2 regions of the Streptomyces sp. NPDC014006 genome follow, and region 2 is predicted to be linked to the other one. Evidence: riboswitches for the same ligand, from Rfam matches in the RefSeq annotation. Region 2 holds a riboswitch; the other holds the start of a gene.
What was found. Region 2 has a riboswitch for glycine ahead of gcvP (aminomethyl-transferring glycine dehydrogenase). Riboswitches for the same ligand answer to the same signal wherever they lie in the genome.

Region 1: linked by a shared signal. The riboswitch ahead of gcvT (glycine cleavage system aminomethyltransferase GcvT) and the one ahead of gcvP (aminomethyl-transferring glycine dehydrogenase) in region 2 are both predicted to bind glycine.

The regions. Positions count from the first base shown of each region.
Region 1 is NZ_JBICAJ010000012.1:25,180-33,499, forward strand. Features, by position in the region: gene acs (acetate--CoA ligase) at 1-140, shown strand, start outside; gene ACF1GV_RS32825 (SDR family NAD(P)-dependent oxidoreductase) at 167-841, shown strand; gene ACF1GV_RS32830 (adenylate kinase) at 914-1,477, shown strand; gene ACF1GV_RS32835 (L-serine ammonia-lyase) at 1,503-2,870, opposite strand; gene glyA (serine hydroxymethyltransferase) at 2,961-4,223, opposite strand; gene gcvH (glycine cleavage system protein GcvH) at 4,241-4,618, opposite strand; gene gcvT (glycine cleavage system aminomethyltransferase GcvT) at 4,728-5,846, opposite strand; glycine riboswitch at 5,996-6,090, opposite strand; gene ACF1GV_RS32855 (AAA family ATPase) at 6,261-6,926, shown strand; gene ACF1GV_RS32860 (enhanced serine sensitivity protein SseB) at 7,037-7,831, shown strand; gene ACF1GV_RS32865 (enhanced serine sensitivity protein SseB C-terminal domain-containing protein) at 7,945-8,320, shown strand, end outside.
Region 2 is NZ_JBICAJ010000005.1:561,079-569,398, forward strand. Features, by position in the region: gene ACF1GV_RS20840 (ABC transporter ATP-binding protein) at 1-299, shown strand, start outside; gene gcvP (aminomethyl-transferring glycine dehydrogenase) at 429-3,314, opposite strand; glycine riboswitch at 3,491-3,586, opposite strand; gene ACF1GV_RS20850 (PRC-barrel domain-containing protein) at 3,700-4,071, shown strand; gene ACF1GV_RS20855 (DNA polymerase IV) at 4,139-5,644, opposite strand; gene ACF1GV_RS20860 (MerR family transcriptional regulator) at 5,780-6,463, opposite strand; gene ACF1GV_RS20865 (bifunctional nuclease family protein) at 6,736-7,209, opposite strand; gene ACF1GV_RS20870 (MerR family transcriptional regulator) at 7,295-8,023, opposite strand; gene ACF1GV_RS20875 (FHA domain-containing protein) at 8,068-8,320, opposite strand, start outside.

The sequences.
Region 1 (8,320 bases), on a different contig from region 2:
CCGGGAAGATCATGCGCCGGCTGCTGCGCGACGTCGCGGAGAACCGTGAGGTCGGCGATGTCACCACCCTCGCGGACGCCTCGGTGATGGACCTGATCAACGCCGGTCTGCCCGACGCCTCTTCCTCCCAGGCCGGCTGACCGGCGCACCACGAGGGGAGCCGGACATGGGACCCACCAGCACCTCGACCGACCGGGTCGTGCTCGTCACCGGCGGGGGCGACCTCGCCGCCGACATGACGGAAAGCCTCCTGGAGCACGGTGCCCGGGTGGCCCTGGCCGGCCCCTGTGCCGACGAGGTCCGCCTCGCGATGCCACCCGGATCGGCGGTGCTCGCGCTGCCCTGCGGCCGCGACGACCTCGTCGGCCTGGGCCGGGCCGTCGACACCGTCGTCGAACGGCTCGGCCGCCTCGACCACCTGGTGAACGTGGTCGCGGCCCGCCCCCGGCCCGGTCCGCTGATGCAACTGGACCCACTGGCCCTGCGCGATGTCCTGTACGGCGACCTCATGACGCCGCTGGCCTGCGTGCAGCATGCCTACCGGCGCTGGATGGCCGCGCACGGCGGCTCGGTGGTCAACGTGGTCGCGGTCACGCCACGCGATGGGCCGCGGGACGTCGCCCTGGCCGGCCTGACCGAGCTCACCGAGTGGCTGGCCGCCGAACTGGCACCCCGGATCGACGTCCACACCCTGCTGCCCAGCCCGTCCCTGGGCCCGGACGCCTACCGGGCGGGCGTGGCCGAGGTGGTGTGCGAGCTCCTGACCCGCCGGACGAATGCCGCGCACGGGCCGGTGCTCGTGCTCAGCGAGGAACCCGCCTGCCCCTCCCATGCCGCCTGACCGCGCCGTACGACGACGCCGCGGTCACCAACGAGCAGACCCGACAAAGAACATGAAAGGTGCGCAGCACTGATGCGACTCGTCCTCATCGGCCCTCCCGGAGCGGGCAAGGGCACCCAGGCGGCCGTGCTCAGCGAACGGCTCGGCGTCCCCCACATCTCCACCGGGGACCTCTTCCGCGAACACGTGACGCGCCGCACCCCGCTCGGACGGGAGGCCCGGCACTACCTCGACACCGGCGAACTCGTCCCCGACCACGTCACGTCCGGCATGGTCCGGGAACGGCTCGCGCAGCCGGACGCCCGGCACGGCTTCCTCCTCGACGGATTCCCCCGCACGGTGCCGCAGGCGAGGGAACTCGCCACCATGCTGGGCGCCGCGGGCTCCGCGCTGGACGCGGTGCTGGAGTTCACCGCTCCCGAAGAGGTCGTCGTGGCCCGCCTGTTGGGCCGTGGCCGCCCGGACGACACCGAGGAGGTCATCCGGCACCGGCAGCGGGTGTACCACCGCCGGACGGCACCCCTCCTCGCCCACTACAAGGCCATCCTGCTGACGGTCGACGCCGTCGGCCCGGTCGAGGAGATCACGGCGCGGGCCGTCGAAGGCCTGTCGGACGCCGAGCGACGGGCCGGATGACCGACAGCGGCCGAGGGCCGTCTCGCTAGCACTCGATGATGTTCACCGCGAGACCGCCCCGGGCCGTCTCCTTGTACTTCACGCTCATGTCCGCACCGGTGTCCTTCATGGTCTTGATGACCTTGTCCAGGGACACCTTGTGCGAGCCGTCGCCGCGCAGCGCCATCCGCGCGGCGGTGACCGCCTTGACCGCGGCCATGCCGTTGCGCTCGATGCACGGGATCTGGACCAGGCCGCCGACCGGGTCGCAGGTCAGGCCGAGGTTGTGCTCCATGCCGATCTCGGCGGCGTTCTCCACCTGTTCCGGCGAACCGCCCATGACCTCCGCGAGCGCGCCCGCCGCCATCGAGCAGGCCGAGCCGACCTCGCCCTGGCAGCCGACCTCGGCGCCGGAGATCGAGGCGTTCTCCTTGAAGAGCATGCCGATCGCACCCGCGGCCAGCAGGAAGCGGACCACGCCGTCCTCGTCGGCGCCGGGGATGAAGTTGATGTAGTAGTGCAGGACGGCCGGGATGATGCCGGCCGCGCCGTTGGTCGGGGCGGTGACGACCCGGCCCCCGGCGGCGTTCTCCTCGTTCACGGCCATCGCGTAGAGCGTGATCCACTCCATCGCCAGGGCCTTCGCGTCCCCCTCGGAGCGCAGCTTGCGCGCGGTGGTCGCCGCCCGGCGGCGCACCTTCAGCCCGCCCGGCAGGATGCCCTCGCGGGTCATGCCGCGCTCCACGCACTCCCGCATCACCCGCCAGATCTCCAGCAGCCCGGCACGGATCTCGTCCTCGGTGCGCCAGGCCCGCTCGTTCTCCAGCATGAGGGCGGAGATCGACAGGCCGGTCTCCTTCGTCAGGCGCAGCAGCTCGTCGCCGGTGCGGAAGGGGTACTTCAGCACCGTGTCGTCCAGCTTGATCCGGTCCGCGCCGACCGCGTCCTCGTCGACGACGAACCCGCCGCCGACCGAGTAGTACGTCTTGGTCAGCAGCTCGGCGCCCTGCGCGTCGTACGCCCACAGCGTCATGCCGTTGGCGTGGTAGGGCAGGGCCTTGCGGCGGTGCAGGACCAGGTCGTCGTCGAAGGAGAAGGCGATCTCGCGCTCGCCGAGCACCTTCAGCCGGCCGGCCTCCTTGATCGCCTCCACCCTCTCGTCGGCCGTCTCGACGTCCACCGTGCGCGGCGAGGCGCCCTCCAGGCCGAGCAGGACGGCCTTCGGGGTGCCGTGGCCGTGTCCGGTCGCGCCGAGGGAGCCGTACAGCTCGCAGCGCACGGAGGCGACCGAGCCGAGCACGTCCTCGTTGCGCAGACGGCGGGCGAACATGCGGGCCGCGCGCATCGGGCCCACCGTGTGGGAGCTGGACGGGCCGATGCCGATCGAGAACAGGTCGAAGACCGAGATGGCCACGGGGGAACTCCTCAGAACGGGGGTGGTGCGGGGGTGCGGGCACCGCGCACGCCGGTACTCCCAGTGTGCGCGGTGCCCCGCGAGCGTGACTTACTTGTTCAGACCCGGGTAGAGCGGGTGCTTCTCCACCAGCGCCCGGACCCGGCCCTTGAGCGCCTCGGCGTCGTAGGACGGCTTCAGCGCCTCGGCGATCACGTCCGCGACCTCGGCGAAGTCCTCGGCCGTGAAGCCGCGGGTCGCCAGGGCCGGCGTGCCGATGCGCAGGCCCGAGGTGACCATCGGCGGGCGGGGGTCGTTGGGGACCGCGTTGCGGTTGACCGTGATGCCCACCTCGTGGAGGCGGTCCTCGGCCTGCTGACCGTCCAGCTCGCTGTCGCGCAGGTCGACCAGGACCAGGTGCACGTCGGTGCCGCCGGTCAGGACGTTGATCCCGGCTTCACGGGCGTCCGGCGAGGTCAGCCGCTCGGCGAGGATGCGGGCGCCCTCCAGGGTACGACGCTGGCGCTCCTTGAAGTCCTCGGAGGCCGCCAGCTTGAAGGAGACCGCCTTGGCTGCGATCACGTGCTCCAGGGGGCCGCCCTGGAAGCCCGGGAAGACGGAGGAGTTCAGCTTCTTGGCGAAGTCCTGCTTGGCCAGGATGATGCCGCCGCGCGGGCCGCCGAGCGTCTTGTGCGTGGTGGAGGTCACCACGTCCGCGAACGGCACCGGGTTGGGGTGCAGCCCGGCCGCGACCAGACCGGCGAAGTGCGCCATGTCGACCCACAGGTACGCCTCGACCTCGTCGGCGATCCGGCGGAAGGCCGCGAAGTCGAGCTGGCGCGGGTACGCCGACCAGCCGGCGATGATCACCTTGGGGCGGTGCTCCTTGGCGAGCCGCTCGACCTCGGCCATGTCGACCAGGCCGTCGTCGTCGACGTGGTACGGGACGACGTTGAACTGCTTGCCGGAGAAGTTCAGCCGCATCCCGTGGGTGAGGTGGCCGCCGTGCGCCAGGTTCAGGCCCAGGATGGTGTCGCCGGGCTGGGCCAGCGCGAACAGCGCGGCCTGGTTGGCGGAGGCGCCGGAGTGGGGCTGCACATTGGCGTACTCGGCGCCGAACAGCTCCTTGACCCGGTCGATGGCGATCTGCTCGGTGACGTCGACGTGCTCGCAGCCGCCGTAGTAGCGGCGGCCGGGGTAGCCCTCGGCGTACTTGTTGGTCAGCACCGAGCCCTGGGCCTCGAGGACCGCCACGGGGGCGAAGTTCTCGGAGGCGATCATCTCCAGGGTGGACTGCTGGCGGTCGAGCTCGGCGTCGACCGCGGCGGCCACGTCCGGGTCGAGCTCGTGCAGGGGCGTGTTCAGAAGCGACATGGGATTCCTGCGACCTCTCAGCCGGCGATGAAGGCGTCGTACTCGGCGGCGGAGAGCAGGTCGCCCGGCTCACCCGTGACGCGGACCTTGAACAGCCAGCCGCCCTCGAAGGGGGCCGAGTTCACCAGGGACGGGTCGTTGACGACGTCCTCGTTGACCTCGGTGATCTCACCGTTGACGGGGGAGTACAGCTCCGAGACGGACTTGGTCGACTCCAGCTCGCCGCAGGACTCGCCCGCGGTCACCGTGTCGCCGACCTCCGGGAGCTGGACGAACACGACGTCACCGAGCGCGTTGGCCGCGTGCTCCGTGATGCCGACCGTCGAGACGCCGTCCTCGGCGCCCGACAGCCACTCGTGCTCCTTGCTGTAGCGCAGCTGCTGGGGGTTGCTCATGGCCTGAATTCTCCTGTACGCGGGTCGGTGCTGATGAATGGGGGACTGCGAAGACACGCGTGACCAGGGGCGATGTGCCCCATGTCACGTCGGAGGGCTTACGCCAGTGTCACTTCTGCCGCTTGTAGAACGGCAGCGCCACGACCGCGTACGGCTCATGCGTGCCGCGGATGTCCACGCCGACGCCCGGCGTGCCCGGCGCCGCGTGCGCCGCGTCCACGTAGGCCATGGCGATCGGCTTGCCCAGCGTGGGGGAGGGGGCGCCCGAGGTCACCTCGCCGATGACCGTGCCGTCCGCGACGACCTGGTACCCGGCGCGCGGGACCCGGCGGCCCTCGGCGACCAGGCCGACCAGCACGCGCGGCGGGTCGGACTCGGCGCGCTCGGCGGCCGCGGCGAGCGCCTCGCGCCCGACGAAGTCGCCCTCCTTGTCGAACTTGACCACCCGGCCGAGCCCGGCGTCGAAGGGGGTCAGCTCGGCGGTCAGCTCATGCCCGTACAGCGGCATGCCCGCCTCCAGGCGCAGCGTGTCCCGGCAGGACAGGCCGCACGGGGTCAGGCCGACGCCCTCGCCGGCCTTGGTCAGCGCCTGCCACAACTCGACGGCGTGCTCCGGCTTCACGAACAGCTCGAAGCCGTCCTCGCCGGTGTAGCCGGTGCGCGCGATCAGCGCGGGCACCCCGGCCACGGTGCCGGGCAGCCCGGCGTAGTACTTCAGGCCGTCCAGGTCGGCGTCGGTGAGGCTCTTGAGGATGCCCGGCGACTCGGGCCCCTGCACGGCGAGCAGCGCGTACGCGTCGCGGTCGTCGCGCACCTCGGCGTCGAAGCCGGCGGCGCGCTCGGCCAGCGCGTCGAGGACGACCTGGGCGTTGGAGGCGTTCGCGACGACCATGAACTCGGTCTCGGCGAGCCGGTAGACGATCAGGTCGTCCAGGATGCCGCCGTCGGCCTGGCAGATCATGGTGTAGCGGGCGCGGCCGGGCTTGACCGCGCCGATGTTGCCGACCAGCGCGTGGTCGAGGAGGGCGGCGGCCTGCGGGCCGGTGACGGTGATCTCACCCATGTGGGAGAGGTCGAAAAGCCCGGCCTTCGTGCGGACGGCGTTGTGCTCGTCGCGCTCGGAGCCGTAGCGCAGCGGCATGTCCCAGCCGGCGAAGTCGGTCATTGTCGCGCCGAGCGAGCGATGCAGGGCATCGAGCGCGGTGTGACGGAGTTCGGTACTGCTCATCGGTCGGTCGTCTCCCAGGGGAAGGACAGGGCGAGGAAGTTCCTCCCCATCTGTCATCGGAACCTGAGAGGTTCGCCATGACCGCGCGCGGTCCTGGCTTGCACCTTGGGTGGGGCCGCCGACGTGGACGGCCCGCTTTTCAGATGTGCCTCGCCCGCGCGGTAACGGGGCCTGAGAGATTCAAGGGAGGGACTTGCTCCTTCGGCGCCCCAGCCAGGGCTGGGAACTCTCCCGCGCGGATTCAAACGGCCGGTATGCAGTTGGCGGGCTCATCATTGCACGCCTCGCCCCGATCGCGGCAGGCCGCATCTGTAACCGGGTTGTGGCGGTACGCACACGAAAACACGAGACATCCGGCATTACCTTCTCTTTACCTACGTTGGGCAGGTCTTCACCTGACCCCAGGGGAGGACGATGACGGTGGACAGGATCACGGCGTACGCGACGACCCCGGGCCTCGCGCTGCCCTCGCAGCCGGCGGTGGCCGCCCTGGAGGCACGGCCCGGCCCGGTGGTGCGCGACCTGCGCGAGCGGGCCGGCCGCAGCCCGCGCGCCCTGCTCTTCGGCCCGCGCGATGTGGTCGTGGTGACCGGGCTGCCCGGCAGCGGCAAGTCCACGCTGATGCGCCGCGCGGTGCCGGGTCTACGCGTCGACTCCCAGGACACCCGCGACCGCTACGACGCCCGCCTGCCCCGTCCGCTGCCCTACGCGCTCTACCGCCCGCTGGTCCGCCTCGCCCACTACACCGCCCTGCGCCGCGCCCTGGCGAGCGGCGAGGGCGTCGTCGTGCACGACTGCGGCACGCAGTCCTGGGTGCGCGGCTGGCTGGCCCGCGTGGCCCGCCGCCGCGGCGGCGCCGTGCACCTGCTGCTGCTCGACGTCGACCCGGACACCGCCCTGACCGGCCAGCGTGAACGCGGCCGCGGCGTCTCCCGCTTCGCCTTCCACCGCCACCGCCGTGCCACGGCCCGCCTGCTGTCCGCCGTCCAGCGGGGCGAGCTGCCCGCCGGCTGCCACTCGGCGATCCTGCTGGACCGCCCGGCGGCGGACACACTGCGCCGCATCACCTTCGGCGGCTGAACGCCCGGCCGCGGCCGCGGGTGTCCCGGCGCCGGACGGGCCGGACCGGCCCCCGGCCGCAGCGGTTAGCCTTTGGGCCACAGCAGCGGTTCGAAGCAGATGGTGGAGAGATGGACTTCCCGGCCGACCTTCCGGCGGACTTCCCGGCGCAGGCGCACCCCCATCCGCACGGCGGATGGCCCGGCAACGAGCTGGAGGAGGTGCTGTCGGCCTCCCTCGGCGTACCGTCGGCCGGCGGCCGGATCGTGGAGGTGCTCGGCCGCAGCTTCCTGTGGATCCCCCTGCCCAACGGCGGTGGCCCGCACAGCGGCCCCCTCGACCTGCCCACCACGGAGATCGACGGCCAGGCCTACGTCCCCGTCTTCAGCTCCGAGGAACAGTTCCGCCAGGTCACCGGCTCCCACATGTCGTACACCGTCGCGCCCGCCGTGGAGTTCGCGCGCGGACTGCCCGCGCAGGTCGGCATCGCCGTGAACCCCGGTGGCGTGGTCGGCGTCCCGCTGCCGCCGGACGCGGTGGCCGAGCTGTGCCGGGCCGGGCGCAGCCCGCTGGACGGCCCCGCGAGCGGCGGCCGGGTCCGCCTGTACGAGCCGGACTGGCAGGACGACCCCGTCGACTTCCTCTCCACGGCCTCCGCCGAGTTCGAGGCGACCGGTACCGTCCTGACGGCCCGCCGCTGCCTCGCCGTCATCGAGACGGCGGACCCGGTGATGTTCGTCGGCGTCGAACTCTCCCAATGGGAGGGCGAGCTGCGCAACGCCCCCCTGGACGCCCTGGGCCGGGCCCTGGGCGCCACCCCGGCGCCCTGGCCGGTCAACCTGATCCTGCTGGACCTGGCGGGCGACGACCCGGTGGCGATCTGGCTGAGGGAGAAGGTCCGGCCCTTCTACACACGGACGGGCTGACCCGCTGCACACGGACGGGCTGACCCGCCCAGGGCTCTCCGGGTGCTCCCCCCGCACGACTTAACCTGGTTTCATAGCTCGGTCGAGGGTGTTGTACGAAAGGGCGATTCGAAGTGAGCGCGAGCGGCACGGCCGCGACCGGCCAGGTCGAGCACATGCTGCGCCAGGTGACGCCCGGGCGGTACGACGCCTACGAGGCGCTCCTGCGCGCGCTCGCCACCCCCGCCACCGGCCAGATCTGGATGCTGCTGTGGCACGGTCAGGCCGGTTCCCCGGACGCCCAGTACGGCACGATGGAGGTCGGCGGGCACGGCTACGCCCCCTGCGTCACCTCCGCCCAGGAGCTGAGCGCCAGCGGCTGGAACCGCTCGTACGAGGTGATCGACGGCCTGGACGTGGCCCGGGCCCTCTACCCCGGCCACCACGGGCTGTGGCTCAACCCGCACGCCCCCGGCGGCGGCGTCGGCATCCCCTGGCTCGACCTGCGCC
Region 2 (8,320 bases):
AGGCGGGCCCCGGGATCACCACGACCGAGCACCTCACCGGCGCGGTCTTCGTCGCGTTCCCGCCGGGCGCGGTCACCCTGCACCGGGATCGCCCCACCGGTTCCAGCGCCCGCAACCTGTGGCGCTGCGAGGTGGCCGGCCTGGAGACCCACGGCGACCAGATCCGCGCCGACCTCACCGGGGAACTGCCGCTGGCCGCCGACCTCACCACGGTCGCCGCGGCGGAACTCGACCTGCACCCGGGCGCGCCGGTCTGGGCGACGGTCAAGGCGGCGCAGACTCACGCGTACCCGGCCTGACCCGCGGCTTCTCCGTCCGGGCCCTGATCAACAGAACCGACCGCTGCCATCGACAAGAGGTTGTCCCGGCGACGGCCTGAAACGGACGAGGGCCCCCAGCCGGGGGCCCTCGACTCATCTCAGCGTGTCTCAGTCCTCGTACGCGTCCAGCGGCGGGCACGAGCAGACCAGGTTCCGGTCACCGAAGGCCTGGTCGATACGGCGCACCGGCGGCCAGTACTTGTCCGCGGCCGACACACCGGCCGGGAAGACGGCCTCCTCGCGGCTGTAGGCGTGCTCCCACTTCCCGCCGAGCGCATTGGCCGTGTGCGGGGCGTTCCGCAGCGGGTTGTCCTCCGCGGGCCACTCGCCGGAGCCGACCTTCTCGATCTCCGCACGGATGGCGATCATCGCGTCGCAGAACCGGTCCAGCTCGGCCAGGTCCTCGGACTCGGTCGGCTCGATCATCAGCGTGCCGGCCACCGGGAAGGACATCGTCGGCGCGTGGAAGCCGTAGTCGATGAGCCGCTTGGCCACATCGTCCACGCTCACGCCGGTCGCCTTGGTGATCGGGCGCAGGTCGATGATGCACTCGTGCGCGACCAGGCCGCCGGGGCCGGTGTAGAGCACCGGGTAGTGCGGCTCGAGGCGCTTGGCGATGTAGTTCGCCGACAGCACGGCGACCTGCGTCGCCCGCTTCAGGCCCTCACCGCCCATGAGCCGGACGTACGCCCAGGAGATGGGCAGGATGCCCGCGGAGCCCCACGGCGCGGCCGAGACCGGGCCGACGCCCGTCTCCGGACCCGCGGTGGGCTGCAGCGGGTGGTTCGGCAGATACGGCGCGAGGTGCTCGCGCACCGCGACCGGGCCGACGCCGGGACCGCCGCCGCCGTGCGGGATGCAGAACGTCTTGTGCAGGTTCAGGTGGGAGACGTCACCGCCGAAGTGGCCCGGCTTGGCGAGGCCGACCAGCGCGTTCAGGTTGGCGCCGTCGACGTACACCTGACCGCCGGCCTCGTGCACCTGGGCGCAGATGTCGGCGACGTGTTCCTCGAACACGCCGTGCGTCGACGGGTAGGTGATCATGAGTACCGCCAGCTGGTCGCGGTACTGCTCGATCTTCGCCCGCAGGTCCTCGACGTCGATCTCGCCGTCCTCGGCGGTCTTGACGACGACGACCTTCATGCCGGCCATCACGGCGCTGGCGGCGTTGGTGCCGTGCGCGGAGGACGGGATGAGGCAGACGGTGCGCTGCTCGTCGCCGTTGGCGCGGTGGTAGCCGCGCACGGCCAGCAGACCGGCCAGCTCGCCCTGCGAACCGGCGTTCGGCTGCAGCGAGACCTTGTCGTAGCCGGTGACCTCGGCGAGACGGTCCTCCAGCTCATGGATGAGCGTGAGGTAACCCTCGGCCTGCTCGGCGGGCGCGAAGGGGTGCAGCTGACCGAACTCCGGCCAGGTCACCGGCTCCATCTCGGTGGTCGCGTTGAGCTTCATGGTGCAGGAGCCCAGCGGGATCATGCCGCGGTCCAGCGCGTAGTCGCGGTCGGACAGCTTGCGCAGGTAGCGCAGCATGGCGGTCTCGGAACGGTGCTGGTGGAAGACCGGGTGGGTCAGGTAGGCGTCGCTGCGCAGCAGGTCCTGCGGCAGCGCGTCACCGGCGGCGGCGTCCAGCGCCTCGATGTCGCCCTCGATGCCGAAGGCACCGAACACGCTCGCCAGCTGGTCGCGGGTCGTGGTCTCGTCACAGGCGAGGGAGACGTGGTCGGCGTCGACCGGGTACAGGTTGACCCCGTTGTCCCGCGCGGCGGCGACGACCTCGGCGGCCCGGCCCGGCACCCGCACGGTGACGGTGTCGAAGAAGGCGCCGTGCACGACCTCAACACCGCCGGCCTTCAGCCCCTCGGCGAGGATCGTCGCGTACCGGTGCGTGCGCTGCGCGATGCCCTTGAGGCCGTCAGGCCCGTGGTAGACGGCGTACATTCCGGCCATCACGGCCAGCAGCACCTGCGCGGTGCAGATGTTGCTGGTCGCCTTCTCCCGGCGGATGTGCTGCTCACGCGTCTGCAGCGCCAGCCGGTAGGCCTTGTTCCCGTCCGCGTCCACGGACACGCCCACGAGCCGCCCCGGCAGGCTGCGCGCGAACTTCTCGCGGACGGCCATGTAACCGGCGTGCGGGCCGCCGAAGCCCATCGGCACGCCGAACCGCTGGGTGGTGCCGACCGCGATGTCCGCGCCCAGCTCACCCGGCGACTTCAGCAGCGTCAGCGCCAGCAGGTCGGCGGCGACGGTGACGAGCGCGCCCAGCTCGTGCGCCTGGTCGATGACCGGCTTGATGTCGCGTACGGCACCGGAGGCGCCCGGGTACTGGATCAGCACGCCGTTGATCTCACGGGCGGCGATGTCGGCCGGGATGCCGTCGCCGAGGTCGGCGACGACGACCTCGACGCCGGTCGGCTCGGCACGGGTCTCGATGACGGCGATGGTCTGCGGCAGTGCGTCCGCGTCGACCAGGAAGAGACCCTTCTTGTTCTTGCCCATGCGCAGGGACAGCGCCATCGCCTCGGCGGCGGCCGTGCCCTCGTCCAGGAGGGAGGCGCCGGAGGTGGGCAGACCGGTCAGGTCGGCGACCATGGTCTGGAAGTTCAGCAGCGCCTCGAGACGGCCCTGCGAGATCTCCGGCTGGTAGGGCGTGTACGCCGTGTACCAGGCCGGGTTCTCCATGACGTTCCGCAGGATGACCGGCGGCGTGAAGGTGCCGTGGTAACCGAGGCCGATCATCGAACCGAGGACCTGGTTGCGGTCGGCGAGGGAGCGCAGCTCGGCGAGCACCTCGGCCTCGCTGCGGGCACCCGGCAGGTCGAGGGCGTCGGCGTTCTTGATCACATCCGGCACCGCGGCGGCGGTGAGCTCGTCCAGAGAGCCGTACCCGACCTGGGCGAGCATCTTGGCCCGAGCCTCGTGGTCGGGCCCGATGTGGCGCTGTTCGAAGGGAATCCCCTTCTCGAGCTCGGAGAGCGGAATGCGATGGGCGGTCATTGCGGAGGCCTCCTGGTCTGACGCGACCTTCGAGGGGCACCACGGCACGGGTACCCGAACGGCCTCCCCCTCTGTCATCTCGACCTGAGAGCTTCACCGGAGCGCCCGAGAGCACCCGGCTTTCACCGTCGGTGAGAGCGGAAGCCGTCGACACCCGCTCTGCTTTCCAGAGTGACCTCGTCCGTGCGGTACGTGAGCCTGAGAGATTCCGGGGAGGATTTGCTCCTTCGGCGCCTCCGATGAAGTCTGGAGGACTCTCCCGCACGGGGTCAGCAGCCGTTGTCAGCCTACCAGCGAGGTCAACGCCGGGGCCTTCGAGTGGCCACCGTCACGATTGTGCTCTTTCGTAGTGCTTACAACAGTCTTGCGACCAAGTGGAGGGCCCGTGCAGACCGAGATCGATCCGCGCAACCTGATCGGCCGCAAGGCGTTCGACCGCAGCGGCGTCAAGATCGGCACCGTCGACGAGGTCTACCTCGACGACGCCACGGGCGTGCCGGAGTGGGCCGCCATACGAACGGGCCTGTTCAGCCGGGACGCCTTCGTCCCGCTGGAGCCGAGCGAACTGATCGAGGGCGCACTGCACGTCCCCTTCGAGCGCGCCCTGATCAAGGACGCCCCCGACTTCGGCGTGGGCCGCCACCTCTCCCCGGAGCAGGAACTCCAGCTCTACCACCACTACGGCCTCGACATCGCCGCCCCTGCCCCGCTCCAGGACCACGACTTCGGCAAACTGGCCGGAACGGAGGAGTCCTGACGGGTCCGGCGGATCTGTCGGAGGGGGCGGAGCCGCCGACGCCCCCTCCACCGCCGGCGCCTCCGCGCTAAGCACCACGCTCCGCCACTCGCCCGTCGGCTCCGGCCCCCAGGCCGACGACCCCCGAAGCCGAGCCGTCGGGACTTGTCAGCGAGTCGTCCTGGGCTGTCCCCGAGGCGTCCTGGCGTGTCACCGAGGCGTCCTGGCCTGCCGTCGCAGCGTCCGGTCTTCGCCGCACCAGCGGCAGCGGTTCCGCCGGCTCCAGCGCAGGGTCGTCCGTCCGGAACGTCCTGACCCGGCCCGGCTCCGAGTCCGGTGTCTCGAAGCGGACCGTGACCCGGCCCAGGCCGCTGCCCTGGACCCACCCGTGCCCGTACTCGGTGTGCCGTACGTCGTGCCCCGGCAGCCAGTGCCGCTCCACCTGCTCAGGTTCCTCGGGAAGGGGCTGCGGCGCGTGATCGGCGTCGTCCTCCTGAGGCCCTTCCGCCCGCGCCCGCTCCCCCGCCGCCTGCGCGAACAGATCCTCCTGCGTGTAGTCGGCGAGTCCGGTGACGCCGACGCCCAGCAGGCGCACCCCGCCCGTCGTGTCCACCGCGTCCAGCAGCCGCAGCGCCGCCTCCCGGACCACCGCGAGGTCGTCCGTGGGCCCGCGCAGCGTCTCCGACCGGGTCAGCGTCGAGAAGTCGTACCGCCGTACCTTCAGCACGATGGTCCGCCCGGACAGCCCGGCGGAGCGCAGCCGCCGCACGCACCGGTCGGCCAGCCGCTGGACCTCGAGCCCGATCCGCAGCCGGTCGTGGATGTCCACGTCGTAGGTGTCCTCGACCGAGACGGACTTGGCCTCGCGCTCCGCCACCACCGGCCGCTCGTCGTGCGCCAGCGCCATGCTGTACAGACCGTGCCCGTGGGCCTTGCCCAGCAACCGGACCAGCTCGTCCTCCCCGGCCTCCACGATCTCGTCGACCGTGGTGATCCCCGCTCGCCGCAGATGGTCGCCGGTCGCCGGTCCGACCCCGGGCAGGGTCCGCACCGACAGCGGCCCGAGCAGCGCCCGCTCGGTGCCCGGCTCGATCAGCACCAGCCCGTCCGGCTTGGCCCGCTCCGAGGCGATCTTGGCGAGCATCTTGGACGCGGCGAGCCCCACCGACCCGGTCAGCCCGGTGACGGCCCGGATGTCCGCGCGCAGTTTCAGCCCCGCCCGCTGCGCCGACTCGCGGTCCCAGGCGACTCCCCCGGCCTCCAGGTCCACGAACGCCTCGTCCAGGCTGAGCGGCTCCACCAGTGGCGACAGCGCCCGCAGCAGCCCCATCACCTGCTCGCTGATCGCCCGGTAGAAGGTGAAGCGAGGCGTGAGATACGCGGCGTTCGGTGCCAGCCGGCGCGCCTGGGCCGTCGGCATCGCCGAATGCACCCCGAACACCCGCGCCTCGTACGACGCGGTGGCCACCACCCCGCGTGGCCCGAGCCCGCCCACGACTACGGCCTTCCCGCGCAGGCTGGGCTTGGACGCCTGCTCCGCCGACGCGAAGAAGGCATCCATGTCCAGATGCAGAATCGTGGGCGCGGTCCTCACATGTCCGATCCTGCACCACACCACTGACAACGCCGCCCCGACGCCGCGGCGGCACCTCCCCGCGGCAGCGGAGCTGACACCGTTCCGCTGCGGCAGAGCCGGCGCCGCGTCGCGTGGCCGCGGCCGAGCCCCGGCCTAGACGGCCCGGTTGCGCCTGCGCGCCAGCTCGTCCCCGGGGTTGTGCCCGACGAGGGTCTCACCCGTGTCGACACGCTCCCCGTGCAGCTGGGACAGCGCGTGCTCCACGTCCCGCCAGACCACGCCGACGGCGATGCCGAAGATGCCCTGTCCGCCCTGCAGCAGGGCGTGCACCTCGTCGGGCGAGGTGCACTCGTAGACGGTCGCGCCGTCGCTGAGCAGCGTCATCCGCTCCAGGTCGCTGAAGCCCCGCTCACGCAGGTGCTGGACGGCGGTGCGGATGTTCTGCAGCGACACCCCGGTGTCGAGGAACCGCTTGACGATCTTCAGGACGACGACGTCGCGGAAGCTGTACAGGCGCTGCGTACCCGACCCGTAGGCGGGCCGCACGCTGGGCTCGACGAGTCCGGTGCGGGCCCAGTAGTCGAGTTGCCGGTAGGTGATCCCGGCGGCCGCACAGGCCGTCGGACCGCGGTAGCCGATCTCCTCGGACGCCATGGACGTCGCCTCTCCGCCGCTCGGCACGGCCGTCGGTCGCTGCGGAGCGTGATCGGCCGCGCTGCCGGGATGGGGACACCCGCTGCTCGAGCGCAGCCGAGAGCCAGGGGAAGGAAAGGGACCGCTCCCGCCGAAACCGCGTTCGGGGGCACCACCAGCCCTACCGCCGCCGCTGCTTCCCACGCCGACCTCCGTCCTCGACCTGCCTTCTCGAAGGTAGGCAGCCACCAGGGGTGCGTCAACGACCGCCACACTCGGCACGCCGAGTGATAATCACCCTAAGAGTGGTTTCCCGTACCCCACCGCGGGGAAAGGCTAGCCGAATGCGCTCGAGGCAGGGCGTAGGACGCTCTCACGCGCCATCGGCACATGCCGACATTGTCGACCGCCGGGACCGTGTCCCGCGACCTGCGCGAGCCGGGTCTCCCGGCCCGCACCGGCCGCGTCTCGCACGGCTACTGGCTGCTGGAGCCGAAGTCCTCCGGCGAGATCTGGTCGAGGAACTCGCGGAACTTCTCCACCTCGTCCTCCTGCTCGTCCGGAATGGCGATGCCAGCGTCGTCGAGCACCGCGTCACTGCCGTAGATCGGCGTGCCGGTGCGCAACGCCAGCGCTATGGCATCGGACGGACGGGCGCTCACCTCGACCCCGCTGGCGAAGACCAGCTCGGCGTAGAAGACGCCTTCACGCAGGTCCGTGATGCGTACTTCGGTGAGTTCCTGACCGACGGCCTCCAGCACGTCCTTGAACAGGTCGTGGGTCAGCGGCCGCGCGGGGGCCATGCCCTGCTGGGCGAAAGCGATCGCCGTCGCCTCCCCCGGCCCGATCCAGATGGGGAGGTAACGGTCGCCTCCCACTTCGCGCAGGAGCACGATCGGTTGGTTGGAGGGCATTTCGACCCGGACACCTACGACATCGAGCTCGTTCACACAGCAACCCTAGGCCGTGCCCGGGATGTTTGGGTAGTCGAGCCGGGAACGCATGGATGATCATCACATCCGGCGCCCGCCCGGCTCAGGGCAGCCGCACCCCGAGAGCGGTCTGCACCAGGGCCGCGTGCAGCTTCACGGCGAGGTCCGCCAGCTCCTTGGTCCGCTCCTCGGCATGGACCCTGGTCTGCGGATTGCGGTGACGCTTGAGCGGGGCCACCACCTGCTCCACCAGCCCCGCCTCGCGGTCGGCGGCGGCCTTCATCACGCGCAGATGGCGCGGCTCGATCCCGAACCGGCCCAGCTGGGCGATCAGCGTGGCCACGGTGACCGTCTCCGCGTCGTACACCCCTTCATCCAGCGGAGCGATCAGGCCGTACGACTCCCACTCCTCAAGTTCCCGCTCCCCGATCTCCGCGGCGGCCAGCAGCTGGGAGCGGCCGATTCGGGCCACGGTGGGCTGCTCGGGCACCTGCTCGCCGTCCCGCTGCCGGCCGAGCGTCGGAACGCGGACGTTCTCACCGCGCTCCAGGGCGTCCAGGTGCTCGCGGATCACCTTCAGCGGCAGATAGTGATCCCGCTGCATCCGCAGGACCCGGCCGAGGCGCTCGACGTCCTGCGCGCTGAACTTGCGATACCCCGAAGGGGTCCGCCGCGGCTCGATCAGCCCCTCCGACTCCAGGAAACGGATCTTGGAGATGGTGACCTCGGGGAACTCCTCGCGCAGCACGTTCAGCACCGTGCCGATGCTCATCAGACCACTGTCCGCCGCGGCGGTGCCGTGGCCGGCACCGCCGCCCGGTGTTCGAAGCATGGACCTTCCCTGGGGGGTGCCCCCGGACTCAGTCCGAGGGAGGGTCAGTAGGCCCGCTGGCTCGCGTAGAAGACCAGCCGGTACTTGCCGATCTGCACCTCGTCGCCGTTGTGCAGGGCGACCTGGTCGATGCGCTCGCGGTTGACGTAGGTGCCGTTGAGGCTGCCCACGTCGGCGACCGTGAACGTGCCGTCCGGGCTGCGCCGGAACTCCACGTGGCGGCGCGAGACCGTGACGTCGTCCAGGAAGATGTCGCTCTGCGGGTGGCGGCCGGCCGTGGTCAGCTCACCGTCCAGC